Regions from separate parts of the Paenibacillus jepli genome, predicted to be linked through region 3. Evidence: riboswitches for the same ligand, from Rfam matches in the RefSeq annotation. Region 3 holds a riboswitch; each other region holds the start of a gene.
The links. A riboswitch is a leader RNA that binds a small molecule or an ion and turns the genes downstream of it on or off. The one in region 3 is predicted to bind thiamine pyrophosphate.

Region 1 (10,007 bases), 5.5 Mb from region 3:
GACAGTTCTGCCGCCTGCTCCGCCGAACGGTCGATATCGACCATGCGGACCAGATCCAGCAGATGAAAACGGCCGTCATGATGCCACCCGGGCTCCGGCATCGTCATCTCGCCAAATGCACAGATCCGGCTCACTCCCGCCTGCCCGAGCATGTTGCTCAACCGGAACAGCCGCTCAGGCGCTGCTGCCACGCCGCAGCTCTGCAGCCAGGGCCGCAAAGGCGCGAGCAGGCTGACTGCCTCATCCAACGACTCGACTGCAGTAATGGTCAAGCTGCGATTGAGACTGCTTGGCCGCAGCTGCGGCGATTCGCTGTAGACGAGCGTCCAGCCTCCTGACGAATCTCGCCAGACGCGCCCGCCCGCTGCTCCCTCCCAATCGGCCGACGCCCTGTACTCCGCGACCGCCCGGGCTTCGGCCGGCGTGAGCTCGTGCGGCGGGTGTGTCAGCTGCAGATTGGCCAGCTCATGAGCGACGGCGCCTGCAAACGATGACGGATCGACCCTGCCGCCTCGCTCTACGAAGATCTGATGCGGCGAATAACAGCCCTGCTGGTCATACGCGGCGGCATCCCTGGCGACCGCAGCGGCAATCAACGGCGCCTGCCTGATCTGCAGTGTCTCCGAGCCGACGAATCCGACGCTTATGCGATGCCCGAAGCCGATACAGCTCGTACCTGCCGGCACGCGGCTGCGGACGCTATGGATCGCTTGATCTGAGCCGTAGACGATCACCGCATCAGAGGCCGCAAATGCAGCCTGCTCCGCTGCTTCATCGCCGCCCTGCCACCAGACAACGGCCATGCACCCGGCCAGCTCGGGGCACTCGGCCGCAATCCCCGCCGCCAGCCAACCAGCGGTATACGGTTCGCTGCTGCCGGTCTTGCCGAGAACGGCTGACTTCACCAGCAAAGCACCAGTCAGGCTCCACAGAGACAAGCCCGGCACATTGCCTGCCCAGATGTGCGTGGACACCGTCGGCCCGTAGGCCCGCGTCCAGCCTCCGGCAGGCTGCGGCACAAAATCGTCCAGTACCGACGAATCCGTGAAGTCCTGGGCCAAAAAGCGGAGCAGCTGCGGCTTGCGAAACGACTGCAGCGTACGAATCAGCCCGCTCCGTACCGTTTCGGCCGCATAACCGGTGATGCCGCTGATCGTCCGAACTGCCGCTTCCCGATCCTCGCGTTGGTCCAGCATCCGCACGGCCGCTTGGCCGATGCGCTCGGCAATGGCCAAAACCGGCAGTCGGGCCAGCGTCTCATGCTGGCGCTCACGCAAGTACCCCATCAGCTGTGCTAGCTGCTCCGGGTCCGGGGCGGGAACCTCCACCTCGGTAGTCCGTCCCTGATGCACGAACCGAAGCGTCTGCCGCTTGATCTCGGCCGCCTGCGGGAACCCCGGCGGCAGATACCCTCCGAAGACCGTCATCGCGGCGCTCCGGCAGCTGTCTTGAACGACTCCGCTGCCAAGGAACAGCCTCGTGCCGCGCTGCCCTCGGCGCGGCCCAGCAATTGGAAGCGCCGGCCGTCCTCATGCAGCACGCCGATATCCTCCGTCAGGATCGTCGTCACGGCGTTCCAGTTCGCCAGATCGCAGTGCACCAGTACGCCCTGCTCTCCTGCAGGAACCTCCGCCCCGGTCAAGGGATCGATAACCCGTGGCCGAATCCAATGGGGACCGATTTTCCAGGATGGCAGCCGTTCATTGCCTGAGTCGTAATACTGAGTGCTCAGCTCGGTCATCCCATACATATTGAGACAGCTGCTGCGGTCAACCCCGAATCTCTCGCTGAGCATTGTATAAAAAACTTCAGCATCCATCTCTCGCGACCTGCCTTTGATCCCCCCTGTATCAAGCAGCAGACTGCCAGCTGGCAGCTGCCAGTCGGCACCGCCAGCCGCGTCCAGCGCATGGATAAAACTGAAGGTAGCGCCGAGCAGCATGAGCGGCCTGCCGCTGCGGCGCGCCTGTTCGATCAGCAACTCTAGTTCATCCACGGCGAGCACGCCGTCACGGACGAGATGCATGCTGTCATCGCCGCCATGATGAGTCCGCGCCAAACCCAGGTAATGAGCCAGTGAAGAATGAGGCAGCTCTGCAGGCTCGGGGAACAGGATGCCCATCCGCATCCGGCTGCGGTCACGGGTGACAAAACGGCGAAATGCCGTCAGCATCGACTGGTTATAGACGGCAAGCGTCGGATGGTAATGTCTGCCTCGCGTCTGCGGATCCGTCGTGCCGCTCGTCATGAAGAGCGCAGCCGCTTCGTCAGGCGGAGATACGCTCAGCGTGCTGTGCTTGAATGCCTGGATCGGCACAGCCGGGATGTCCCGCCATGTCCTGACCGTCCGCGGTGTTCTGCCCCGCAGCCTGCAGAACGCCCGGAAGGGTTCAATATTGGCAAACTGATACTTGAAGAGCTGCAATGCCAGTCTCTCGAACTCCTCTGGTCTCGCCTGCTCTGGCGCAAGCGAGATGTATGCCATAATCTCACGCTGCAGCCCCTCTGCCGTATTGATCGTCATCAGTTAATCCTTTCCTGCAGAAGGAACCTAAAATAAAAAAGACACCTTGCGCACGCAAAGTGTCCTGACGGCCCCTGACCGACTCTATTCCCTACGTTGGCATTACCCAAACAGGTTCCTATGGTCCCGCATCGGTCCAGATGCGATCTCAGCCTGCTTCCGCAAGCACCCACTGCATATAAAATTTTAGAGCTTGTTCTTATTGACTCTCACATTTAGTTTCATTATAGAAGAACCCGGCGTATTATACAACCCGCCTGGCGTTTTGTGTATCTGATTATTGCTTGTAAATCTCAGTGGTGCCCGTCCCCGCGATGAGGTACAATAGCTAGCGAGGGGGCCCTATGCATGCACATTTACAAAACCTTTTTCATAAACCTGTCCATCTTGGTCACATGCTCTTACTTGTTTAACCTTATCTATAAAAATATATTTGCCACAGCCAGCTGGCGCATCCGCCAGAGTGTGATGGTCGTGATTTTTATCATCTCCGGCTGGCTTTCCATGATATTCAGCGTCCGGGTAGCTGATTATGCCTTGTTCGATTTGCGGGCCGTACCCCTAATCTTTGGCGCATTGGTGTTCCGCGATCCGCGGTTGCTGCTGCTGATCGGGGCGGGTATCGCTGCCTCCCGGTATACGGTGACAGGGCTGACTTCTACTGCCGTTACAGGCTCGATCAATATCCTGCTGCTGGGTGTCGCCGGTGCGATGCTGGTCAGACTATTCAATCGGAAGCAATGGGATTACCGGTACAAGGCCTTCCTCTCCATCATCATTATCAATACCACGCAGGTGTGCGGCATCGCCTTGTTCGGGGCTATACCAACCGACCTGTACCTGAACGAGATTGCGCCGTTCACTTATCCGACCAGCCTTGTTGTCAGCGGGTTCTTCGTGTTTATCATGAGAGACTTTTACAAGGAGCAGATGCGCGGGGAAGAGATCCACAATAAGAATACGATCTTGCAGAAGCAGGCAATGGAGCTGAAAAAGGCCAAAGAAAATCTCGAGCAAAAAACGGTCCAGCTGCAGCAGTCTTCCAAATACAAATCTGAATTTATCGCCAATATGTCTCACGAGCTGAAGACACCTCTCAACAGCATCCTGCTGATGTCCGATCTGATCAAGGATGCAGAAGAAGAGGAATGCGCCGCCAATTCAAAGATAGCTGCCCAGATCCATCAATCGGGAACGGAGCTGCTGCGGATCATCGAGGATATTCTGGACCTGTCCAAGCTTGAGGCAGGCAAAATGGAGCTTGCGATGGAACCCGTTTCCCTCCAGGAGCTGGGACAATTGATTTACTATCAGCATCAGGAGCTGTTGGATGAGAAGGGACTGAATTTCCGTATGGAGCTTCAGCCAGGCATGCCCGAGACGATTACGACAGACCCGTTCCGCCTGAACCAGCTGATCCGGATCCTGCTCTTGCTGGCGCTCAAACATACCGAAGAAGGCTCGATCCGCCTCACCCTCATGCCGGATAATCAATCAGGCTGGATCATCATCCGTCTGGCGGATACAGGCATCGGCTTACCGCCAGAGCATCAGCGTCTGCTCAGCCGGGCACTGCAGGATAACAATCCTGCGCTGCTCCACGCCATCGGCAGCGGCGGTCTGGGGCTGTCCGTCTGTCAACAGCTTTCCCTGCTGCTCCGCGGCAGACTGAGCTTCTCCAGCACAGAAGGGGCAGGGAGCGCTTTTTCCCTGCATCTGCCCGCTGAGCCAGAACTGCAGACAGCGGAACCGGCGGCAACACAGCTGGCCGACTAGCCGATCAGCTTTAGCAAGCTCTTGAACTCAAGCTCCTCGAACTTGGCGCCGATGCGGTGATGATCCGGCGACCAGCAGCAGCCTTCAAGAGCTAGTTCGATCGGCACATCGCACTGGATACGAGCCAGCTCGCGGGATAGATGCAGCATGTCCAGATCGTTTTCGATCTTGGAGCGGACGGAAGCCGGCAGTTCGGCAAGCCGCTGCAGGATGCCGTCGATACTCCCGTACTCCAGGATCAGCTTGTGTGCCGTTTTCTCGCCGATTCCTTTCACGCCGGGGTAGTTGTCGCTGGTATCACCCATAAGTCCTTTGAGATCAACGATCTGCAGCGGCGTCAAGCTTCGCTCTTCCATAAGATAGCTCGGAGTATAAAGGGTATAATTGCCTTGGCCTTTCTTCATGATCGCCACCGTCACCGACTCATCTACGAGTTGGAGCATATCGTGGTCTCCTGTAACGATATAGACTTCCGTTTCCTTGCTGTGCAGCTTAGCCAGCGTGCCGATGCAATCGTCTGCTTCATACCCGGCCAGGCCAACGTTTGGAACGCCGAAGCTGTCGACCACTTCTTTGACCAGATCGAATTGCGGGATCAGTTCAAGCGGGGCTTCCGGCCGGTTCGCCTTGTACGCTCCGAACTGCTCGCTGCGGAACGTCTTGCTCCCCATATCCCAGCAGCAGACGATGTGCGTCGGCTCGAACCGCTTCACAGCGTCCCAGAAATACCTCACGAAGCCATGTACTGCATTGACCGGAATACCGCTGCTGGTACGTCTGATGGCTCCCGTAAAGGAAGTTGCAAAATACGCCCGGAACAGAATTGCCATGCCGTCAATCAGCAGTAAGCGCTGCCTGCCCCCTGCCCCTTCCCTTTGATTCAAATTACCGTCAAAATCCAACTCCATTTGCATCACTTTCCTCCTGTTCCGCAGCTTTGCCGACCAGCCCATGCTCCCGCAGAAAGCTGCCGATTCGCCGAGCTGCCTCTACCAATCTCTCCTCCTGCTCCACGATAGCGATCCGGACAAACCCCTCGCCTTCCTTACCAAAAGCATCACCAGGTATGACCGCCACGCCGGCTTGTCTGACCATTTCCCGGGAAATCGACCGCGAGGTCCAACTGGAACCCCCGTCCATACTTGGAATCCTGGCCCACAAAAACATCGTTGCCTTGGGCATCTCGACCTCCCATCCCTCCTCTCGGAGCGCTGCCACGAAGCGGTCGCGGCGCCGCTGGTACAATGCGCCTACGGACGGTCGGCTGCCTCGCTCCATATCTGCTCTGAGCGCCGCGATCGCGGTCTGCTGCACCGCATTGAAGACCCCGTAGTCGATATTAGCCTTCAGATCGGCCAGTGCGCCTACCGCTTCGCGATTCCCCGCAAGAAATCCGATGCGGCAGCCGGCCAGGTTGAAGCTCTTGGACAACGAATGGAACTCCACAGCTATCTCGGCAGCACCCGGCAGCTGCAGGATGCTTGGCGGCTGCCAGCCATCGAAAGCCATCTCGGAATAGGCCAGGTCGTGGACGACGAGAACATCATATTTACGGGCTTTGTCCAATAGCCGCTCGAAGAAAGGCAGATCCGCAACAGCCGAAACGGGATTGCCGGGTATATTCACGATCATATAAGCTGCAGCCCGCCATTGTTCTTCCGGGATCGCATCCAAGTCCGGCAGGAACGCCGAGCTCTCCCGCAGCGGATAAAACATCGGCTCCACTCCAGCCAGCGCGGCGCCGGCTCCATAGATGGGATACCCCGGATCGGGCAGAAGCGCCTTGTCTCCGGGGTTGGTAACCGCCAGCGCGAGATGGGCCAAGCCGTCCTGCGAACCCATCAATGCCAGCAGCTCGGTAACGGGATCGACAGCGATACCGAAGCGGTGAGCCAGCCATGCCGACGCCTGGCTCAAGAAAGCTGCGTCCCCTCTGGAAGACGGGTAACCGTAACGATCCTCCCGCAGAGCCTGCCGGCTCAGCTCCTGGCGCAGCGGCTCTGCCGGAGGCAGGTCCGGGCTGCCGATGCCCAGATCGATGACATCGAGACCGGCGGCCCTTGCCTCCGCCTTCCAGCCGGCCACCTCGGCGAAGATTGCCGAGCCCAGATGCTCCAGGCGCTGCGAACGCCATCTTGTCGTCTTGTTCACTGTCTATCTGCTCCTTTAAAGAAGCTGAATGTAGGAGCCTATAGGTAACGGATCGTTCTTCCGATCGCTGTTGTCCCAGATTTCATGATGATTTGACCCTGTTAGAAGGGGAAATCCGGGGACAAAGGCGAGCGCTTTAACGCTTTCTGAAAGAAAGCGACTTCGGAAGCACAGGCTTTTCTACAGAATCGATCCGCCCCTCTTCGGCACTTTTCAGCATTTAGTCTCTAGTACGGTTTCGGCAGGCCCATCGCCTGGATGCTCCAGATCATCGCGACCAGGAAGAGGGCCAGACCGGCATAAGCCGCTCCATATCGCCAACGCGTCGCTTTGGGAACTTCATAGTACCGGTCGTCCACCGTCTGAGCGTAGTCCACGCGAATCGTCACGCGCAGCAGCTCTCTGTCTTCTTTCATCACCCGTTCATTTCCTGTCAGCTCCACAGCTCGGATAATGCTGCCAGAGGGAACTTCCAGCTCGCCCTGGAAGTTCAGCACGCCCCAATTGAATCGGACGATCTGTTCGCCGCTCAACCGGCAATAGGTCGTGAAGGCCAGCGGACCCAGGTGTTGATCGCTGTACGCATACCAGGAAGGCAGCTCGGACTGGAGTCGATAGAGATCCACTTCATAGACTCCTTGCAGCTGCTGGGGCTTGCCCGTGCCCCGGTACTTTACATATTTCTGATACAAGTCCCAGGCGAATAACGCCCAGATCAGGAACAGCAGCCAGCTCTTGAGGTAGATGATGACCGCCGCTCCGCCGATGAGGCCGACTAGCCACAGCCATCGGCTGACCGCGGTCGAGATCCTGCCGCCGTCGAGCGGGTGGATCGGGATCAGGTTGAACAGGTTGATCAGAAAACCCACATTGGCTAGGACGAGCAGGAAAGGATTGTCCAGCGCATACCCGGCAATATACACGACCAAGGCGCCGACTGTGCCGACAACCGGCCCGCCCATGGCAATGTAAGCCTCTGTCACGGCATCCTTGGGATGCTTTTTCATCATGATCAGCGCACCGATGAACGGGATGAACAGCGGCAGGCTGACTGGCAGCCCTTTGCGTTTGGCTGCCAGCACATGGCCGATCTCATGGACGAGGATGAGCAGCACCAGACCGACCGCAAACCATATAGGGCTGAAGAGCGCATACGCGCCTACGGTTATCCCCATACTGATCAGCGGTCCGCTGAATTTGCTCAACGCCAGCAGCACAGTTTTCCCTTTGGACAACAGAAACAACGCGGCCGCCCCAAGCAGCAGCCAAGGACTGCGACGACTCTGATTCCTCTCATCCCTCACGGTCGCTTACTCCTCGGTGCCGGGCCAGGCCCGGTCATATTCCTCTTCCTTGAACCCTACGGTAGCCGTGTGGCCATCGGTAACGACAGGCCGCTTGACCAGTCGTCCGTTCCCTGCAAGCAGCTCGGTCTGCTGCTCCTCCGAGAGCGTCGGCAGCATGTCCTTCAGCTTCATTTCTTTGTAGACTTCGCCCGAGGTGTTAAAGAATTTCTTGGCCGGCAGCCCGCTCAGGGCGATCCAGCTTGCCACGGTTTCCTTGGAAGGCGCTTGCTCGAACAGATCGTGCAGCTCCAGCTCATAGCCCTTTTCCTGCAGCCATTTGAGCGCTTTGCGGCAGGTGCCGCACTTCGGATAATAATAGACCGTCAACTTGCGTTTACTCATTGCTATGGGCATCTCCTTCGGTTCTCATTGTAGTGGCGGCTCCGGACAGCGTGTCCTGGAGCTGCCGCATATCGTCCGGCAGCGGAGCGACGATCTCCATCGACTCTCCTGTCCAGGGATGCCGGAAGACAAGACGCTCCGCGTGCAGTGCCTGCCTGCCCAGGATGAGTCCTGCCAGTTCAACACCGCCGGTCGCATCGCCGCCATACATCGGATCTCCGATCAACGGGCAGCCGATATGCTTCATATGCACGCGGATCTGATGCGTCCTGCCGGTCTCCAGACGCAATCTGACGAGCGCTGCGCCGGTGTCGTAAGCTTGCACCGTCTCGTAATGGGTCACCGACCGATAGCCGTCCGGAGTCACGATCCGAACATGCGGTTCCTTGGGATCGCGATCGATCGGGGCATTCACGGTCCCATGCTGCGGGGCCGGCGTTCCTAGTACGAACGCCCAGTATTGCTTCTCCACCTCGCCGCGCTGCATCTGATTCGACAACTGCTGGTGCACATACGGGTTTTTGGCGATGGCGACGACTCCTGACGTATCCTGATCCAGTCTGTGGACAGGACGGAAGCGCACCCGCTCCCCCTTCTCGAGCCAATGATGGACGACCCCGTTGGCCAAAGTGCCGGTATAATGGCCATGCGTGGGGTGGACGATGATGCCGGCCCGCTTGTTGATCAGAAGAAGGTGATCATCTTCATAGAGGATGTCGAGCAGCATCGGCTGGGGCAGGATATCGTCCGATGTCTCCTGTTCCATCGCACAGGTGATCACGTCGCCCGGCCGGACCTTCACAGATGTATAGACACGCTCTCCGTTGAGTTGGATGCCCTGCTCGGTCAGCTTGAGCCGGGACATCAGCTTGCGCGAGACGCCGAGGCGCCTCTCCAGCACCGTGCCTACCTTCATCCCATCGTCTTCGGGTGCCGCTGTATAGGACAACGGAGTATAGTAGCGCTCGCTCATCGGGTCGTCCGGAATACCTCGGCGCTGCGCTCGTAGGCTACGTCCTCGACTTGCAGCAGGGCATTGGCCGCTCTTGCCGCCGCGAAGAAATAATCCGAAAGCCTGTTGATATAAGCGATCACTTCGCCGTTCACCGGATGTCCCCCGCCGGCGAGCGTCACGATCCGGCGCTCCGCCCTGCGGCATACGGTCCGGCACACATGGAGCAGCGCAGCCGCTTCACTGCCGCCGGGCAAGATAAAGCGAGTGATCTCGGGAGCCAGCTGATCCAGCCCGTCGATCCAGGCTTCGAGCCGCAGTACCGGATCTGCCGTCATCTTGTAAGCAGGCTGCTTCTCATCGGCAAATGCAAGGTCCGAGCCGCAATCGAACAGCTCTTGCATAATCTCCAGCAGCTGTGCAGAGAGCTCGCTGAGCTCGGGATTGCGGTCAACCACTGCGGCGGCATGCCCTGTACATGCGTTCAGTTCGTCGATCGTGCCATAAGCTTCGACTCTTGCGTCGTCTTTGCTGACGCGGCCGCCGATTAGTGAAGTCAGACCTTTATCTCCTGAGCGGGTATAGATTTTCATCGGGCATCCATTTCCTTTCACTCGTTATCTTTCTATCATACCAAAGAAGGGCCCCTCTTGCGAGGAACCCTGAAGGTCACATCCCTGTCCCGTCAGCCCGAGAACTGGCGGCGGCGTTTCATGTATTCATTGATCTTCTGGTCCAGCTTGCGGCTGATCTCGATAACGATCTCGGTATTAAAGGAGGCCTCTTGCAGGTATGTCTGCTCCATTTTGTGGCGCAATTGCTGGATCTCATCCTCCAGCTTCCGGATGGGGGGCAGCCCGGCACAACTGTGCGCAGCATCACTCTTGCAGCCGCAATGCAACAGTTCTTGTTCTGC
Region 2 (10,007 bases), 5.6 Mb from region 3:
GGCGTCTCCGCTTGTGCCGGCTTCTCCCGCCGCTCCGCGCGTCAAACCGGTCACCTCGAAGAAAAAATTGCCTCAGCATGCGTCTCTGATGCAGGTGGAGACGCCTGATGTCTCCGGACTGCGCACGACAAAGCGGGGAGTCGTCTGGATGCGCGGAAGGACAGAGAAAGGCCGGCGCTGGCATCAGGAGACGGACCTCGAAACGGCACAAGTCCTGGTCAGAGAGCACGCAGCGGTGATTTTAAACCCTTTTACTGTTCAGCGACTGTACAGTAATAAGACGTTCCGCAGCTATATTCTGACAAGGGACCGTTACACCTGTTATTTTTGCGGCGGGTACGGCGACACGATCGATCATCTGCTGCCGCGTGCCAAGGGCGGCCACACGACGCCTCTGAACTGCGTGTGCGCCTGCAATCTGTGCAACCAGAGCAAGGCTGACCGCGATATGGACGAGTTCATGCAGAACTTTGTACCGCCGGTGAGCGAATAAGATCACAAAAGCCGTCCGCAGGGCGCCGGTTTCGGCACGACGAGACGGCTTTTGTATGAGCCTGTAGCTGAGGGATCAAAAGGTCGTACCAACAGCAATCCAATTAAGCACGCCTGACGGCTGAGGGCTGATCCGGGTACGGATGATCGTGACGACGGCTCCTGCCACCGACTTGGACTTGATGATCGCGTAACAGGCAGGATGGTCCGTCATTGCCGTAAGCACATAGGCATGGCTGTTGAATGGCGTACGGAAGGTAAGATAGATGTCAACCTGCTCCTCCTGCTCGGAGAAGCGGTATTCCGTCAGACCGTAATGCTGCACCACATTGCCTTGCGGAGAGCTGCTGATGACAGGTGCAAAAGCCAGTTTGGCCGGCGTGATAGCCCCATTCTGCACATGCTTATCCTGGATAGCTCCGGGTTCAAGATGCTCCGCACCGACCATGCCTTCCGCTAACTGGGCGCTTCCGACCGATCCGGCAGCCAGTTTATCTCCCGTCACCGCTCCATCGGACAGTTGCCGGCTGCTCACGCAATGATCAGCAAGGTGTTCCGTTCGGATACTGCCTGGGGCCAGTTCTGCAGGCTTCAGGAGACCCGGTGCCAGTTTGGCTGCCGTTACGGCCCCGTCGCTTAGCTTATTCGTCGTTACGGCATGGTCCGCTAGTTTACTAGTGGAGACAGCGCCGTCCCTCAGCTTGGCGCTATCCACCGCCTCCGGCGCCAGCTTGCTGCCGCTGACTGCGCCATCGCTCAGCTTCTCCATCGTCACTGCGCTGTCTGCGAGCTTCGTAGTGTCTACAGACAACTCACGCAGCTTGCTGTTGTCTACCGAGCCCTCTGCCAGTTTGGCTGCTGTGACCGCTTCATCAGCCAACACAGACGTGGCCACGGCCCCCTCTGCCAGTTCAAGAGCAGTGATCGGGCTGCGCTCCATACCTGCCAGCGCATCAAACTCCCGCAGTGTCACATATCGTTCGGCCAGGTGCTCGTCGCTGATTGCTCCAAGTGCGATCTGCAGTCCGGTGATCGATCCTTCGGCCAGCTTGCTGCCCGTCACTGCGCCGTCACTGAGCTTGCTGGCATCTACGGATCCAGCCGCCAGCTTGCTGCCGGTCACCGCACCGCCCGCCAGTTTCGCCGTCGTCACCGCGCCGTCTGCGAGCTGCGATGTGTCCACAGCTTTGTCACTGAGCTTGCTGCCATCGACTGCGCCGGTCGCCAGTTTGCTCCGGGTGACTGCTTCATCGGCCAGAACAGTCGTAGATACGGCGCCCTCTGCCAGATCCAGCGTAGTGATCGGCTCGCGCTCCGCAGAGGTCAGCATATCATAATCCTGGAATGTCACATAACGCTCTGTCAGATGCTCGGGGCCGATCGACCCTGGCACGATCTGTTGTCCGGTGATCGATCCATCGGCCAGCTTACTGCCCGTCACTGCGCCGTCACTGAGCTTGCTGGCATCTACGGATCCAGCCGCCAGCTTGCTGCCGGTCACCGCACCGCCCGCCAGTTTCTCCGTCGTTACCGCATGATCTGCGAGCTTCTCGGACGTAACGGCACCGCGATCAAGCTTGGATGTGTCGATGACTTGATCCACCAGCTTGCTGCGGTCCACAGCACCGGGTGCCAGCCTGCTTCCCTCCACAGCGCCCTCTGCAAGCTTGCTGGCGGTGACTACTCCCTCGCTCAGCTTGCCTGTCGTTACCGCGTCGTCTGCCAGCTTCTCCGTCGTTACCGCACCGCCCGACAGCTTTGATGGGCCGACAGCTTCGTCAGCCAGCTTGCTGCCATCGACTGCGCCAGACGCCAGTTTGCTCCGGGTGACCGCCTCATCGGCCAGCACAGTCGAAGACACCGCTCCCTCGGCCAGATCCAGCGTATTGACCGGCTCGCGCTCCCTACTGGCTAGGTGATCGAATTCCCGCATCGTCACATATCGTTCTGTCAGATGCTCCTCGCCGATCGTTCCAGCCGTGATGTGCTGGCCGGTTACCGCTCCTGCTGCCAGCTTGCTGCCGGTTACCGCTCCGTCACTCAGCTTCTCCATCGTTACTGCGCCATCGGCCAGTTTCGCTGCATCCACGGCTTCGCCAGCCAGCTTGCTGCCGGACACCGCTCCGTCACTCAGCTTCTCCGTCGTCACTGTCCCATCGGCCAGTTCGCCTGTCGTGACGAGCCGCGGCGCAAGCTCGGGCCGGATCGCATATTCCCGCTGGGTGACATAGCGTTCCGCCAGTTGTTCTTCGCCGATCGCTCCCGGCAGGATATGCCTTGCCTCGACCGCTCCTGTCGCCAGTTTGTCGGCGGTGACAGCGTCTTTCATCAGGTGCACCGTCTCTACCGCTCCGGCAGCCAACTCTTCCTCGCCGACACTGGCAGGCGCCAGCTGCTGCCGACCCACGCTGTGCGAGCTGAGCTTGCTGCCCGGGATGACGCCATCCTTGACTTTCTCAAGTCTGAACACATCCTCCGACAGATGCTGGACGTGGATGGTGCCTTTTTTCAGGTGGAAGCCCTGGATTGCTTCTGCCCGGATGTGCTTGCCGGAGATAGATTCCAGCGCGAGCTGCTCGCTCTGCACAGCCTGAAGGGCCAGCTTGTCGGAAGTTACCGCGCCCGCAGCCAGAGCGGTGGTCTCGACAGCCCCCGCGGACAAATGGTCAGCCCCTACTGACTCTGCACTCAGATGCGTGTGGTTGACGGACTTCTCTGTTAGATGCCTGCTCTCCACGGCTCCGGCTGCAAGAGCTTTGCCAGTGACGGACTCCGGCCGGAGCGTCTCCGAACCGACCGCCCCTTCTGCCAGATGTCGCAGCGTGACGCTGCTATCCGCCAGCTTGCTGCTGCTCACCGAAGCATCCGTCAGATGGGATTCCCGGACAGATGCTTCGGAGAGATGAATCCCCAATACACTGCCGGCTGCCAGATGACGCCCGGACACCGCTTCTTCCGACAACTCTTCCGGTCCAACGCTTGCCAGCGCCAGATGTCCAGCCTGGATACTGCCCTGCCTCAGGTGGCGCGAATGCACAGCCCCGTCTGATAGCTGCGCCGCGCCTACCGCCCCAGCCTGCAACTGCTCGGTGCCGACCGCATGATCGGCGATATGCTCCGTCTCGACCGCTCCGTCCCTCAGGTGAATGCTCTCCACAGCCTGCAGTCCCAGCTTGCTCGCGGTAACGCTGGCTTCGCCCAGCTTGGCTGAAGTAACTGCGCCGTCTGCGAGTTTGTCTGTGGCCACACTCTCCGGAGACAGCTTGAGCGAGCTAACGACATGATCGGCCAGATGATGCGAGAACACGGTGCCCGGGCCGATGTGACGCTCCGTCACGCTCGCCTCTGCCAGTTTGGCCGACGTCACCGCACCGTCTTGAATCGTAATCGTCCCTACCGATTCAATCGTCAGATGAGCGGTCTCGATGATGTCCGGCTGCAGGTGCCGGCCGGACACGCTGCCCTTGGCGAGCGCTTCGCCTCCAACCGCTCCTTTCGTCAAATGATACGGCCGGATCGACTCGGCAGCCAATTTATCAAAGGTCACCGCTTCGTCGGCTAGATGATGCGACTGCACCGCCTGCCTGGCGATGGCCTGCGCATGCACGCTGCCCTCCGCCAGCTTGCTCTCTCCTACTGAATCATCCGCAAGCTGAGTCATACCGACCGCCCCGATACCGATATGCTCTTCCCGGACAGCCAGAGGTGCGATGTGCTCCGTATGAACGCTCGCTGACTCCAGATGGCCCGGTCCGACTGCCTCCGGCAGGATATGCTCGCCCCCGATGATCCCGTCAGTCAGATGAAGGCGTCCGACAGAACCGGCAGCCAGCTTGTCGGCAGTGACGCTGGAGCGTCCAAGATGTCTGCCTTGCACGGCTTCGTTACTGAGCTTCTGCGGACCGATGCTGGCATCGGCTATTTTAGAAGAGGTGACGCCATGATCGGCGATTTTGATCGTCGTTACCGATTGATCCGCCAATTTGCTCGATGTCAGACTGCTGTCGATAATATGGACGGTACCGACCTCACCGGGTGCGAGATGCTCGCTTCGGACGGCGTTTGGCTGCAGATGCTCCTTTGATATGAGTCCGGCTACGATTTTGTCCTGGGTTACGCTTCCCGCTTGCAGCTCCCGGCTTCCGACGGCGCCCTCCTCGAGATGGCTTGCCGCTACGGCGCCCGGAGCCAGATGCTTTCCCCCGACTGCACCATCCGCGATATGATCTGCCAGCAGCACGCCTTTCTTGACATGCGTCCCATCGATGGTTTCCCGATCAATTTTAATACCCGTCACGGCGCCGTCCCTGATCTTGGATGACGTGACCGCTTCTTCAGCCAGCTTGGAGGTGTCGATCGCTTCGTTTGCAACATGTCTGGCTTCAATCGCTGCGTTCTGCAGCTTGGCCGAAGGAATCGAGCTGTCCTCGAGCTGTTCCCCGCTCAGACTGCCAATGGCCAAATGTTTGGCTTCGATCGACTTTTCAGCCAGCTTGGCACCATGGATCGCCCGGTCAGCCAGCTTCTCTGAGTTGATGCTGCCATCCTTGAGCTTGTCGCTCGTAATCGAACGGTCGCGGATCTTGCTGCCGGATATCGCATTTCGGGCCAGATGCTCACTGGTGATGCTCTCCGAGGCAAGCTTGGACGCGGTTACCGCCCGGTCCGCAATATTGATACTCTCCACCGCGAAGTCTGCGATCGTCTGGGTCAGGATGCTGCTCTTGCGCAGCTTCGAGCTATCGATGCTCTGGGCTGCCAGCTTCTCCCCCGTCACGGCTCCGTCTGCAAGATCATCCGTGTAGATGATCGGGCCCGGACGACGAGGCGTCCGTCTTTCCTCAACCTTTGCTGCCCGCTCTGCATCACCTGGGCTGGTCAGCTCTGGCAGCCGTTCTGCTTGCTCTTCCTCGTTCGGATTCGCATCCTCTGCTCCCCTGCTGTTCTGCTCATCATCCTGCACGGATGCTTCTCCGAGTACAGACTCCTGGGCGGAGTCTTCATCCTCCCATACCGGGGCTTGCTGCGTATCGGCATGGATGACCTCAGCGTCCGCTTCCGCCACAGCATGATTGATCGTGACCGGCTTGAGTTTATCCGGACTTGCCTTCACCGATGGACTGATGCCGGCAGACGGGGGAATCTGCTTTTTCTTGGCCAAATCATCGAGCCATTTCAATTCAGATTTTTTCGGATTATCCACATAAAACAACGGTTTGCGGTTCCTCGCACTCTTTCCTCTCCTGCTTTTAGCCATAGTCCACTCCTTCTTCCCACCTTTGTTATCTCCAGCATATGCATTGACCTATGGGCAGGTCACACAGGGCCGCTTTTGATCACGAAGTGATGCAAAGAAGTGGACTCGACTTCAAATCTTGAATGCTGTACGAAGAAGACAGTGGCTCAGCTGTAGATACCGGTGCCGGAGCGGAATGCCTGCGAGCGCTCTTGCAAGCCTGCTTCGATGGCCGATTCATCCGGCGGCAGCCCTTGAGCGGCCGCGTAGGCCCTGATATCCTGGGTGATCCGCATGCTGCAAAATTTGGGGCCGCACATCGAGCAAAAATGCGCGGTCTTGGCCGCTTCCGCCGGCAGCGATTCATCGTGATAGGCCAGCGCCCGCTCCGGGTCGAGCGAGAGATGGAACTGATCCCGCCAGCGAAACTCGAAGCGCGCCTTCGAGAGCGCATCGTCACGAAGCTTGGCCCGGGGATGGCCTTTGGCCAGATCGGCAGCATGGGCGGCAATCTTGTACGTGATGACGCCTTCCTTGACATCCTCCTTGCCCGGCAGGCCGAGATGCTCCTTTGGTGTCACATAACAGAGCATCGCTGTGCCGAACCAGCCGATCATCGCCGCGCCGATCGCCGAGGTGATATGGTCGTATCCCGGAGCGATATCTGTCGTCAGCGGACCAAGCGTATAGAAAGGCGCCTCCTGGCATACCTCCAGCTGGCGATCCATGTTCTCGCGGATCTGGTGCATCGGCACATGGCCAGGTCCTTCGACCATAACCTGCACATCATGCTCCCAGGCGATCCGGGTCAGCTCGCCGAGTGTCTCCAGCTCTGCGAATTGGGCGGCATCGTTGGCATCCGCAATCGACCCTGGACGGAGTCCATCCCCCAAAGAGAAGGAGACGTCGTAGGCTTTCATGATCTCGCAAATGTCTTCAAAGTGGGTGTAAAGGAAGTTCTCCCGATGGTGCGCCAGGCACCAGGATGCCATGATCGAGCCGCCGCGCGAGACGATCCCGGTCAGTCTCTCAGCCGTGAGCGGGATATATCTCAGCAGCACGCCAGCATGGATCGTAAAATAATCCACGCCCTGCTCCGCTTGCTCAATCAGCGTGTCCCGGTATATCTCCCACGTCAGGTCGGCCGCCACACCGCCCACCTTCTCCAGCGCCTGATAGATCGGCACCGTGCCTACAGGCACCGAAGCGTTGCGGATGATCCACTCCCGAGTCGTGTGGATATTTTTGCCGGTGGACAGATCCATGATCGTATCCGCTCCCCAGCGGGTCGCCCACGTCATCTTCTCCACCTCGTCCTCCACCGAGGAGAGGACGGCAGAATTGCCGATGTTGGCATTGATCTTCACGTGAAACGCCCGGCCGATGATCATCGGCTCCAGTTCCGTGTGATTGATGTTAGCGGGAAGGATGGCCCGTCCGGCAGCAATCTCGGCACGGACGAACTCCGGCGTCATGCCTTCCCTGAGCGCGACATATTCCATCTCCGGCGTGATGATGCCTGCTCTGGCATAGTGCAGCTGCGTCACATTGCTGCCGGGGCGGGCTCTTCTCGGCCGCCTGCTTCCGTCTGCAGCTCCGGGGAACATCATGGCGCCTCGTTCTTGCACACCGGCAGCTGAGACATATCCATTATCGAGAGGCTGTATGGGACGTCCTTCATACATCTCGGTGTCGCCGCGCTCGCTGATCCAGCCGCTGCGTATATCGGGGAGTCCGAGCCGAACATCGGCCGTATATTCAGGGTCGGTATATGGCCCGCTTGCATCATAGACGAGCAGCGGCTCGTTGGGGATCTCCTCGTCTCCCCTACGCGACGGCTCCAGTCCGATCTCCCGCACCGGCACGCGCAGGTCGCTCCTGGAGCCCTGCACATACCGTTTGCGACTTCCTGGGAATGGTGAACTGGCAATACGTGTCGTTGTGTTAGTCATGCAAATATCATTCCTTTCGCGAGCAAATGTGCGAATCCCCCAGGAGCTCCAGCAGCTGCAGCCCAGACGCCTCGTCCCTGTATATCACGGTGTGCGGCCGAATGCGCATCGCGATCGCTCCTGGCGGTGACAGCAAAAAGCCGCCCCCGACGAAGGAGCGGCAGAATAAGAACTCGGGTGATGGACGCAAAGAAACTAGTGAACGGCTGCCTAAAAGTTTTGCGGAGCAAAACTAGCTTCGTAAGCATGGGCTGAGTTTTGCGGAGCAAAACTGGCTTCGTAACCAACGAAGCAGTGTGTCTCATTCCGGCGGCGCCTTTTCACCGGCGACGGCCGAATATGTAACCGTGCGCATGCACTTGTCCGAGTACGTATTCCCACTTTCCTACGCTGGCATAACCCAGATCAGGTTCAAAGGGACCAAAGCTCGCTCGCCTTGTCTCAGCCCGTTCGGGCACCCCTAGTGGATTCTGCTATGACTATACTAGGATGATACTGGCATTGTCAATGCTTACTTGTCCCGCCTGCTTTACGCATAGCCGCCTTCCCGCAGCAGCTCCAGCCACCGGGCAGCGGACTGTTCCCATGTAAACAGCTGCTCTACCCGCTCCCGCGCACGCTGACCCATATAGCATCGAAGATCCTCGTTGTGCATGAGCCAAATCAACCGATCCTTGAGCTCTTCACGGGGATGCTCAGGGTCGACCAGGAAGCCTGTTACGCCTTCCTCGATCACTTCTTTCATGCCGCCGGCACGCGTCCCCACGACCGGCAGACCGCAGGCCATCGCTTCGACATTGACCAAACCAAACGCCTCCCGGCGGTCAGACGGCACGACGGCCAGATCGGCGCCGATAAACCAGCTTGGCACTTCGGAGTAAGGTACATAGGGCACAAATTTCACATGTCCGGGGAAGGCGTTGCCCAATCTGTGAAGCTGTCTCGTATACGGCGTCATCCGGTGCGAGCCATAGAACGCGCTGCCGACGATGACGAGCAGCACATCGGGATGCGCCTGGACCAGGTCGGGGAGGACGTGCAGCAGATGATGCACCCCTTTGCGGGGCAGCAGCCGACCCATGAAGAGCAGCACCTTGCGGCCGTGCCATCCACGGCGCGTCCTCAGTTCCTCCCTCATCTGAGCTCCTGCAAGACTGTACTGCGACAGGAAGCGGCTGCTCTCGACGCCCAGATGCACCACCCGCAGCTTGCCGTTTGCCTCCGGTACCATACCGGCAGCCACATCCCGCAAATATTCGCTATTGACGATGATCCTCTCTGCCTGCCGAAAGCTCTCCCGCAGGGCAGTCCGGCTGATGCGGGCCGGATCGAGAAAGGTGGAGGAGTGCAGGTTGAGCCAGATGCGCGCCCGCGGTCGTTGTCTGCGCAGCCGGAGGACATACAGCGGCCGGTTCTCCACAACGGTCAGCTGCGGTGCAAAGGACCGCAGCGCGCTGCCTACCAGGCGGACATACCGGGGTTTGCTTGCAGCGGGATACCGGCAGCAGGTGACGCCTCGGTAGATGCCCCGCCTGGGCAGATGTCTCGCAGTCCGGCCATAGATGCGAGGCTCGATATGGGGCGCGAGGAGCGGTACGATATGCTCCACCACTCGTTCGACTGAGCTGCTGCCAGGCGATGGCAGCGGATACGAGCCCGGTGTGACGAAGGCAACACGATTCATTGACATACGATGCGGTCCGCCCCTTTCCTGACTGTAGCTGAGTACAAGGATCCCGTTATCTTAATTTACACACCGGATGTCCTCTCCGGCACGGCATCCTCCCATACGCTTGGCCTAACTTGCTGAACGCGAACGGTCCAGGTGCCCCATGACGCACTTGGCGCTGACTATTGATTTGTCCTATCCGATATGGCACACTAGTGCGATAGAGAGCAAGATTACCAGGCGGAAAGGACGTGGCTCAATCCTCATGAAGAGATGGCTGATGCGATCCATGACCGAGCTCAGTTCACGCAAATGGATCTCCCGTCTGACAGGCAGGCTTGCCCAGTCTGCGTTGAGCCGGCGGTTCATCCCGTCGTTCGCACGCATGTACGGGATCCAGGTGCAGGAAGCAGAGAAAGCGATCGGCGAATACAGCACCTTAAACGAGTTTTTCACCCGTCGGCTGAAGGCCGGAGCACGCGTCATCGACGATGATCCCGCGGCGCTGGTCAGTCCTGTGGATGCGCTGATCACTGGAGCAGGGCCGGTCAAGGCGGGGACGATATTCAATATTAAAGGACAAGATTACACGATCGATGAGCTCCTCAACCGCTCCCCTCGGGCAGCCAGCTATGTCGGCGGCTTCTGTATCGTTCTC
Region 3 (10,007 bases):
TTCGAATCGTGCCACGATCCGGTAGCTCGAGTCCTCCGATCAGCTGGAACAATGTCGTCTTGCCGCTGCCCGAAGGACCGATGAGCGAGACGAACTCTCCTTCACCGACCGTGACGTCGATGCCGCCAAGCACATCCAGCTGCTGCTTGCCTTTGCGAAACGATTTGGTCACGCGATCTACTTCCAGTACAGGTTCCATCCGACTATCTCCCCTCCTGCCGCGGCTGCCAGCGCGTCCACCAGCGCTCGGCGGCGACGATGATCCCGAACACCGCCAGACTGAGCAGGACGATGACGGCTACACCGGCGAACACCCGGGTCACCAGGAAACCGCTGTAAGACAGCTTGATGAAATAACCGATGCCGCTGCTTGCACCGAGCCACTCCGCCACGATGACTCCCGTGATGCTGTAGGCGGCTGCAATCTTGAGTCCCGAGAACAGATACGGGACGGCGCCCGGCACCTCCAGGTCGCGGAAGATCCGCCATTTGCCGGCACCGATCATCGCCAGATAATCCGCCAGCCTCGGGTCGCGCTGGCCCAGTCCGCTCAGCATGGCGACGGCGATCGGGAAGAAGCAGACGAGGATGATCAGCACCAGCTTGGGAAGCAGCCCCAGACCGAGCCAGATCATCAGCAGCGGATACAGGACGATCGTCGGGATATTCTGCGAGAGCACCAGCAGCGGATATAGACCGGCCCGCGCGCCCGGCACCAGATGCAGCAAAGCAGCGACTAGGATGCCCGTCGCTGCGCCAGCGGCAAAGCCCAGGAGAGCCAGCCTTGTGGTGGCCCATGTGTGGTCCAGCAGCCGCGGCCAGATCGCTGCGGCTTCGCGGATGATCTCGACCGGCCCCGGCAGCTTCCAGGCCTCCAGTTCGAATATCCATACCGCTCCCTGCCACACGACAAGCAGCAGGAACAGGACTGCAACCGGCGGACCCGCGAGACGCAGCCTATCGCCCACCGGGATAGTTCTCCAGGAGGCGATCCATCGACGCACCTTCCTGCGGATTATGATACAGCTTGATCTGCGAGATGACGGATGGACAGCCCAGCTCGGTCATCGCCTCATTCATGAGCCGGACGAGATCCAGCAGCTCGCCGAGCTCCCCTTCGATGGTCGTCTCCAGCGGAGCTACCCGGTAAGGCAGCCCCGAAGCCTTGATGACATCGATCGCCCGGTCGACATAGCTGTAGACCGCCTCCCCTTCCGGGGTGCGGGGCAGGATCTGGATACTTAGCAGTGTATTGGCCATTTTTTCTCTACACTTCCTTCCTACTATTGATCACGCACTTATTCCGGCAAAAACGCGTTGGTGTAGGCCTGTTCGGTATCGATGCGCCCTTCCAGCACGCCATGATCAGCCATCCACTCCATATAGTTCAGCCAGACCTCGGACTTCTGTTCGCCCCAACGCGCCGCATCGTCTTGATAGCGCGGGCTGAGCCAGGTCTGACTGGCGCGGACGAGCTCCTCGTTCAGATCGGGCTCGGCCGCGATCAGCAGCTCCGCCGCTGCTTCCGGCTGCTCGATCGCGTAGCGGTAGCCCTCGGCAGTAGCCGCCATGAACGAGCGGACGAGCTCGGGACGCTCTTCGATCATGCGCTCGCTTGTCGCCAGTACAGGCGTATAATAATCCAGGGCATCGCTGTAATCCTTCACATAGAGCATATCGATGGCTTCACCGCGCAGCTCGGCTTCCACGCCGGTCCAGGCATAATAGATCCACGCAAAATCGATATCCTGAGCTGTGGCGGTGAAGAAATCGGCGCTGCTGTTCACGAATTCTACCTGGCTGACATCGGCGCCGGCTTCCTGCATCAGTGAGGTGATCACCGCCTCTTCGACCGGATTGCCCCAGCCGCCGTAGCGCCTGCCTTCAAAATCGGCGGGGGACTGGATCTGTTTATCCACTGGCGCCGCAAAACCCGACGTATTGTGCTGAATGACTGCCGCAATGGAGACGATCGGCACCTCCTGGACCCTGGCCTGCGTGATCGCTTCCTGATAGCTGACGCCGAACTCGGCGCCGCCGCTGGCGATCAACTGGTCTGCGCCTGTCTCCGGCGGCGAGATGATCTCTACTTCCAAGCCATGCTGCTCATAAAATCCCATATCGCGGGCCACGTAAAGGCCGGTGTGGTTCGTATTCGGCGTCCAGTCCAACACCACTCTTATCTTGGTCGTCTCCTCGCCCGCACCCGCGCCGGCATTGTTGCCCTCCTGTGCCTCGTTGCCGCCGCAGCCGGCGACGCACAGTGCCGCTGCCAGCACCGTCACTCCCCATCGTTTACTGCTCCTCTTCCACATCTCTCTCTTCCCCTCTCTTCTTGCTCCAACCGCTCTCCTGCCGGCAGCCGCCGGATCAGACGGGACAACCGGACAACAACAAAAAAACGCCCCCTGCCCGAGGACGCCAGTGGCGTGCATGCCGTCACAGCACCTCTGTTCCGCACACATGCGGAAACGGCGATGGCGGCACCATCCTTCCTACGCTGGCATTATCCAGATCAGGTCAAGGGTCGGTATCTGCTTGCAGGATACCCTCTCAGCCGGCTTCACCAGCTCCCCGGAATACTATGCGGTTGTGAACTGACTCCATTATACCAGAGCCTGGACCAGAACACACCCACTAATCCGATGTCCCCTGCCCCGGCCGCCCGGGCGGATCGAAGATCTCCCGGATATAACGGCCGATCCGGCTGCTGATCTCCCGACGGGCGAGGTCGCGCATCAGCCCGAAGCGGTCCTCGTATCCGCGGCAGACAAACCGGTAATACAGCACGCCGTCGATCTGCTCATCCTCGAACACTTTGATCCGACGCTGCCGCAGCTCCTTCCGGGTGCTGGCTAGATCAGTATGAATCCGGTTCATGAGCACTTGCGAGGCTGCAACATAGACGCGCCGGATCGCATAGCCGGAATGCTCGACCTCTCTGGCGTTGCGATCAACGATGGTGAGCAGCATCGGCAGCAGGACCGAATCACGGATCAGCTGGAGCTCTTCCATGGAAGGCGAGACAGAGCGGACCGGACTTTCTTCTTGCAGCTTAGGCTTCATAAGTAAGCATCTCCTGTACAGGAATGTATGTTCTTATTATATACCGAATACACGTTCCCTATGCAAGAACAATTTGTACCAGCCTCTGGCCCTAACTACTAGTCCGCTTTGGACGCAGGGACCACCGTCTGCTTGGCCAGGACCGCCAGCTCCAGCTTGTCCAGGGCAAAGCCGTATTCATTGGCAATGGCAAATGATCGCGGCAGCGGCAAGCCCGCCATGTAGCCGGATATCGCATCTATGTCTGCGTCATCCAGCCAATCCCCCGGCTCCGCTTCGGCAGCTGTCCGGTCGGGCCACGCGTCTGCGAGACGGGGGCTGTACAAGGGCGGGGCAGCCCTCAGCAAGTGCCGCCCTCGCAGCCGCTCGACATATTGGCCCGGGTGCTGCCCCATGCTCGTGGTGGCGGTGAACAGCTGCGGAGCGTAATCGGCTCGCGAGCCCGTATGCGGCTGACCGGAGACAAAGGCGCAGACACCCTGATGGATCTCGGGTATGCGGAAGAGCAGCGCGTACAGCCTCTTGCCGAAGGCGATCCGCTCCCGGATATCCTCGAAGTCCTCCAGGATAAGCCCCGCCATGGCAGCCGGTCCGCCATATGGAAACATGACCTGATTGAATTGCAAGACGGCCTGCAGGGCGAAATAAAAGCGCTCCAGCACATGCTCCCGATAGAAAGGATGGCGGACGACCCGCGACTCGATGAACTGCTGTTCATTGATGATGAGCGCTGTCGTCAGCAATGCCGGCTCCGGGCGGCGGTAGAAGCCTGCCCAGACCGGCTCCATGAAGCGCGACACGCCAAGCTCGGGCAACAGCCGCGACAGGTCCCTGCCTGCAGCCAGCCCCGCTTCGTAGAGCAGCAGCTGCGGATACGCGTCGCCGAAGATCAGATAGTTGGCACGCTCCAGCATCAGGAAGGTCTGCAGGCACTGCTCGGGAGTCAGCAGACGCGGCAGCAGCTCGCCCTGCAGGTCGGTCATGTTCCAGCCTCCGTTGCGGGAGACCATGTGAGCCAGCAGCGACCAGTGCACTTCGGGATGGCGCCGATAAAACGCCAGATAAGCTGCGGTACGTGTAACATTATTACGGTTGGCCCGGGCCGTACGCTGGCGGATATCAGCCAGCAGGGACGAATGGGCGGACGGGTCCGCCCCCACGCCCCCGTCCGCCAGGCGCACGCGCTGCCAATCCGCCGCCAGCCTGCGCACCGTCTGGCGATCTGGCGATGGCAGCGGCAGTGCAGATCGCCGCAGTCTCGCCGAGCGGCGCCAACCGTCCCATTTGCCGCTGCAATAGCGGTACAGGTCGACGGGCCAGCCGGCGATCCTGCTCCCCCAGGAGCGGGGATGATACTGCCCGCGGCTTCGGTGTCGATATGCTCCCGACATGGATCGGCCCCTCCTTTCGCGCTCATGGTTATAACACCATTATTCGCCTTCAGCCGATCTGTCATCCCCCGATTGATCCCAGCAGATGAACGGTCTATACTGGATACAACACAGGCGGCCAAGCGATACGGCCGCCCACAAGTGCAGAAGGGAGCGTGCTGCTCATGTGCGGCCGTTATTCGATCACGATCTCGCTGGACGAACTCTTGCTGTTCTATCACATCGCCGACTCGCGGATTCCTCAATACCGTCCGCGTTACAATATCTCTCCCGGCCAGCCGATCCCGGCGATCATCCATGACGGCGAGCGCAACAGGCTCGGCGAGCTCTCCTGGGGACTCACGCCTGCCCGGATGAATCAGCATCCGGGCAAACCGCTCATCAACGCCCGTTCAGAGACTGTGCATGAGAAGCCGGCCTTCAGGGAGCTGCTGCGCGGCAGGCGATGCCTCATCCCGGCAGACGGCTTCTACGAGTGGCAGGTGCTGGCAGACGGCTCCAAGCAGCCGATGCGCATCGTCCGCAAGGACCGGCTCCCGTTTGCCATGGCCGCCCTGTACGACATCCGGCTTAACCCGGATGGCAAGCGTGAGAGCAGCTGTGTCATCCTCACAACCGCCGCCAACGACTTGATGTCGCCGATTCACCACCGCATGCCAGTCATCCTGGAGGCGCAGGCTGCCGAGCGCTGGCTGAACAGAGGGACAAGCGATCCCCGCGAGCTGCAGCCGCTGCTGCGGCCGTGTCCGGACGACTGGCTGGAGGCCTACCCTGTTGATCGGCGCGTGGGCCGGACACAGCTGGATGACCCTTCCTGCATCATGCCCCTCTAGCCGGCGCTGACATGCCGAAGAGCCAGCCGGGGCTGCCGGCTGGCTCGGATGCCGGCTGTATCACCGGCGGCGAGATGGTTAACGGAACATGGCCCAGAGCTTAAGCAGATGCAGGGTGTTGTTCGGGTCAATCTTCTGGGCCAACACAAACGCCACAATCTGTTCTTCCTGCGTCTCCGTTAACGACTCGTTCAAAGTCTTGGCTACGGACTTGACCAGCTTCCGTACCTTCAGACGGTCCCGCAGATCCGCCTTGGTCACCTGGGTCAGCTGCAGCTTGACCTTTTCCTTCAGGACAGGATTTTTCATCTTGAGCTTGACGCGCTCGACCAGCTCCGGGCGAATGCCGTACTTTTGATAACTCAAACCGCCACACCTCCATGAGTGCCTCGGGGGCATATCACTTCAAGTATATGCGCCCCGCCTGCCGATGTTGCGGCATTATCGCACGGCCTGTCCGGCACTAGTCCAGCTGCTCGCTCTCAAAGACCTGCTCGCGCTGCAGCCGCTCCCGCAGCCTGGCGTATTGCGGTGCTTCCCAGAACTGCGGGTCCCCCACCAGCTCCGAAGCGTCGTCACGCGCCGTCTCCAGCACACCGTAGTCGCTCACCATATCCGCGAGACGGAATTCCGGCAGCCCGCTCTGCTTCGTTCCGAAGAAATCGCCCGGTCCCCGCAGATCGAGATCGCGGCGGGCAACCTCGAAGCCGTCGTCCGTCTCCGTCATGACCTTCATCCGCTCCTGTCCGCTCTCCGATTTGGGATCAGCGACCAGCACACAATACGACTGATGATCACTGCGGCCAACCCGGCCCCGGAGCTGATGAAGCTGGGAGAGTCCGAACCGCTCGGCGTCCATGATAATCATCAGCGTGGCATTGGGAACATCGACACCGACCTCGATGACTGTCGTCGAGACAAGCACATGCGTGCGTCCTTCGCTGTATTCCTTCATCGTCTGTTCCTTCTCAGCCGCCGTCATCCGGCCGTGGAGGAGACCGACGGTGAGATCGGGAAATGCCTGCTGCATCTGGATGTGCAGATCGATGGCATTCTGCACATCCAGCTTGTCCGACTCTTCGATGAGCGGGCAGATGATATAGGCCTGCCGCCCTGCAGCGACCTCCCGCCGGATGAAGCCGAGGATCCGGTCCATCATCCCGTGCTTGACCCAATAGGTCTTGATCGGTTTGCGTCCCTGCGGCCGCTCCCGGATCGTCGAGATATCCATGTCGCCGAATGCTGTAATCGCCAGCGTGCGGGGGATTGGCGTCGCGGTCATCGTCAGCACGTCAGGACGCATCCCTTTGCGGCGCAGTACGGTGCGCTGATTGACCCCGAAACGGTGCTGCTCATCGATGACGACCAGCCCCAGCGCCCGGAAGTCCACACCGTCCTGGATCAGCGCATGCGTGCCGACGACGATATCGATGACCCCCATCTGCAGCCCCGCCAGCACGTCGCGCCGCCTGCGCTCCTTCATGCCGCCGGTCAGTTGGTCCACTTGCAGGCCGAAGGGCTCGAACAGCCGCTGCAGCGAGCGCGTATGCTGCTCGGCCAGAATCTCCGTGGGCACCATCAGCGCGCCTTGATGCCCCGCCTTCACTGCACCGTAGAGCGCGATGGCAGCGACGACTGTCTTGCCCGAGCCGACGTCGCCCTGGAGCAGCCGGTTCATGCTGAAGGGCTGTCGCATATCGTGGATAATCTCGTTGATCACCTTCTTCTGCGCAGCCGTCAGCTCGAACGGCAGGCTCTGCGCCAGCTCCAGCACCGTCCCATTGTCGATCACATGGGCTACCCCGTCCTGACGCTCCCGGTTCACCGAGCGAAAAGCATGCAGCTTCAGCTGGAATAAAAAGAGCTCCTCATAGACCAGCCGTGCGCGGGCTGCCCGGCCTTCTGTGCTGTCTTCCGGATGATGGATGCGCATAATCGCCTCGCGGCGCGGCATCAGACGGTGACGATCCAGGAGCAGCGCAGGCAGCACCTCTTCGATCATGCTGCCGAATTGGACCAGCGCCTGGGCAATCGTCTTGCGCATCCATTTCTGCGTAATCGAGCCGCCAACCGAGTAGACCGGCTGCAGCGTACCCGAACGTCCCGATTCCTTATCGGCAAACTCCGAATCCGTTACCGTCAGGTGCATGCGGCCCTGATCCCATTTGCCGGTGACGATGAGCTCGCGGCCGCTCGTCAGCTGATCCTTCAGGAACTGACGGTTGAACCATACGCAAGTGACCAACCAGCTCTCCACAGTGATCTTGCAGGTCAGCCTGGATTTGTTGCGGCCATAACGGTTCAGCACTGGCATCCCGGACACCGTACCCTGGATGGTGATCCGCTCGCCATGCTTCACCTCCGAGAGGTTGCGTATCCGATAATCCTCATAACGGAAAGGATAATACTCCAACAAATCCATGGCAGAGTGAATGCCAAAGGCGTGAAGCTCTTGTTCCTTCTGAGCGCTCACGCCTTTGATCTGTCTAAGCGGGATAAGTTCGGTTGCCATGCTGACACTCACACCCTAAACATAAATATCGCTGCGGTTCCCGGACCGACATGGGTGCCGATGACCGAACCAATGGTCGTGAAATCCACGTGCCGAACATTAAAATTGGCTTTCACCAGTTCGCTGAGCTCTGTGGCCGGCGCCTGATGCTTGGAATACGCCATCATAGCCCCCACCGGCTCGTCCTGGAAATCCTGCTTCAGCAGATCGATGATGCGCTGCATCGCTTTGCGCTGACCGCGCACCTTGTCCACCGGCGCAACGATGCCATCCTTGTCCACGGTCAGGATCGGCTTGATATTCAAGATCGAACCGATCAGCGCCGACGCCTTGCCGATCCGTCCGCCCTTCTGCAGATACTCCAGCGAGTCTACCAGAAAGTAGAGACGCATATTGTCGCGCAGCCACTCCATCCTCTCGAGGATCTCTTCCTTGCTCTTGCCCTCTCGGGCCATCCGTGCCGCCTCCACCACCCGCATGCCAAAGCCGAAGCTCGCCGATTTGGAATCGATCACCGTAATATCCGTTTCTTCCTCGATCAGTGATTCGGCCAAAACCGCAGACTGATAGGTACCGCTCATCTCCGAAGAGATATGAAAGGAAAGAATCTGCGCCCCTGGCGTTTCTTCGAGAATGCTCTTGTATACTTCCATAAAGTCATTGGGTGAAGGCTGCGAGGTCGTCGGCAGCTGTGAAGCCGACTCCAGCTTCGTATAGAACTCCTCGGGCTGAATCGTCTGGCTGTCGAGATAGACCTCCTGGCCAAAGTGAACCTTCAGCGGAACCAGGACGATGCCCAGCTCTTCGCGCAGCTGCTGTGGAATATCCGATGTGCTGTCTGTGACAATCCGGATGGTCATATGGATGTGATCCGCCTCCTCTTCATGGTATCCCTGCACCCTCTACTCCACTGCAAATAAATACGGATACAGGGGCTGCCCGCCGCTGTGGATCTCCAGCTCTACATCGGGATGAGCCGCATGAATCCACGCCGAAAGTTCTTCTGTAACATGTTCCTGCGCCTGCTCCCCTGTCAAGACGGTAACCAGCTCGCCGCCCTCGCCAATCATAAGATCCAGCAGCGCCTGACAAGTATGGAGCAGACTAGCATCGGTGGATACGATCTGTTTCTCGCGAATCCCGATATAGTGGCCTTCCCGGATCTGCAGGCCGTCGATCACCGAGTCTCTCACCGCATGAGTAACCTGACCGGACTGCACCTGCTCCACCGCCGCCTGCATGGAGGCAGCGTTGCGCTCCGGCGACTCCTGATCCTTGAAGGCCAGCAATGCCGCCAACCCCTGGGGAATCGTCTTGGTCGGGATAACAGTCACCTGGCGGTCGCTCAGCTCGGCTGCTTGCTGGGCAGTCAGAATGATATTGCCATTGTTCGGGAGCAAGAAGATATGCCCGGCCGTCAATCCCGCCATCGCCTGCACGAAGTCCTCCGTGCTCGGGTTCATCGTCTGGCCGCCGCTCAACACGACGTCGACATTGTTGTTCAAGAAAATGTCGGAGATGCCTTGGCCGATCGCGACAGCAATGATGCCGTAAGGCGCCATCTCGTGCACCTCGGCCGGCGGCTCGCTCACAGCCGGGACGCCGCTCAGCAGCTCCGGCAGCGCGTCTGCCAGGTGCTGCTCGTCCGCCGATATGGGTGTCAGCGGCGCCGTATGCGGCGCTTCTCGTTCGTCGAACACTGTCCCGTCATGGATAAGCTCCCGATGCTGATCCCGCATGTTCAAGATGTGGATATCCGACAGCTCGCCATAGGGCAGCGACAGATTGAGCACATCCCCAGGCTTGCGCGAATGGACATGCACCTTGATGATCTCCTCGTCGGCGATGACGACGATCGAGTCGCCATCCTTGGCAAGCGCCTGCTTAAAGGCTGTCTCATCGAAGCGCCGGGCGCCGCCGCCGCCGAGCTGTCGATTGATGAAAAACTCCATATCGTACAAGAATTCGATATCTTTGGTCTCCAGCCTGGACTGTGCCGAAGACGGCGGCGCCACTGCAGCTGAACCGCCAAATGCCGGCCGTGCCGCCGCTGCGGGCGCAAAGCCAGCCTTCGGCACCAAATCAGGCTCTGCCAGCGCTGAGTCCTCCAGCGCCGCCAGGAAGCCCTCATAGATATAGACGAGCCCTTGCCCGCCGGAATCGACGACGCCGACCTGCTTGAGGACAGGCAGCAGATCGGGGGTC

Region 1: another riboswitch for thiamine pyrophosphate. It lies ahead of ABC336_RS05390 (LuxE/PaaK family acyltransferase); the one in region 3 lies ahead of ABC336_RS28600 (ABC transporter substrate-binding protein).
Region 2: another riboswitch for thiamine pyrophosphate. It lies ahead of thiC (phosphomethylpyrimidine synthase ThiC); the one in region 3 lies ahead of ABC336_RS28600 (ABC transporter substrate-binding protein).

Annotation. Positions count from the first base shown of each region.
Region 1 is NZ_JBDFMD010000001.1:1,164,184-1,174,190, forward strand. It holds gene ABC336_RS05385 (acyl-CoA reductase) at 1-1,427, opposite strand, end outside; gene ABC336_RS05390 (LuxE/PaaK family acyltransferase) at 1,424-2,524, opposite strand; TPP riboswitch at 2,594-2,707, opposite strand; gene ABC336_RS05395 (histidine kinase dimerization/phospho-acceptor domain-containing protein) at 2,873-4,300, shown strand; gene ABC336_RS05400 (5'-3' exonuclease) at 4,297-5,208, opposite strand; gene ABC336_RS05405 (aminotransferase class I/II-fold pyridoxal phosphate-dependent enzyme) at 5,192-6,451, opposite strand; gene ABC336_RS05410 (site-2 protease family protein) at 6,679-7,755, opposite strand; gene ABC336_RS05415 (arsenate reductase family protein) at 7,762-8,139, opposite strand; gene ABC336_RS05420 (RluA family pseudouridine synthase) at 8,132-9,112, opposite strand; gene ABC336_RS05425 (cob(I)yrinic acid a,c-diamide adenosyltransferase) at 9,109-9,684, opposite strand; gene ABC336_RS05430 (Spo0E family sporulation regulatory protein-aspartic acid phosphatase) at 9,777-10,007, opposite strand, start outside.
Region 2 is NZ_JBDFMD010000001.1:1,134,900-1,144,906, forward strand. It holds gene ABC336_RS05250 (HNH endonuclease) at 1-493, shown strand, start outside; gene ABC336_RS05255 (WIAG-tail domain) at 569-5,749, opposite strand; gene thiC (phosphomethylpyrimidine synthase ThiC) at 5,896-7,680, opposite strand; TPP riboswitch at 8,046-8,152, opposite strand; gene ABC336_RS05265 (glycosyltransferase family 4 protein) at 8,210-9,370, opposite strand; gene asd (archaetidylserine decarboxylase) at 9,615-10,007, shown strand, end outside.
Region 3 is NZ_JBDFMD010000001.1:6,706,019-6,716,025, reverse strand. It holds gene ABC336_RS28615 (ABC transporter ATP-binding protein) at 1-199, opposite strand, end outside; gene ABC336_RS28610 (ABC transporter permease) at 204-968, opposite strand; gene ABC336_RS28605 (thiamine-binding protein) at 958-1,260, opposite strand; gene ABC336_RS28600 (ABC transporter substrate-binding protein) at 1,299-2,315, opposite strand; TPP riboswitch at 2,476-2,587, opposite strand; gene ABC336_RS28595 (YhjD family protein) at 2,638-3,066, opposite strand; gene ABC336_RS28590 (DUF2515 family protein) at 3,165-4,457, opposite strand; gene ABC336_RS28585 (SOS response-associated peptidase) at 4,622-5,290, shown strand; gene ABC336_RS28580 (stage VI sporulation protein F) at 5,369-5,656, opposite strand; gene recG (ATP-dependent DNA helicase RecG) at 5,754-7,802, opposite strand; gene ABC336_RS28570 (DegV family protein) at 7,811-8,662, opposite strand; gene ABC336_RS28565 (DAK2 domain-containing protein) at 8,705-10,007, opposite strand, start outside.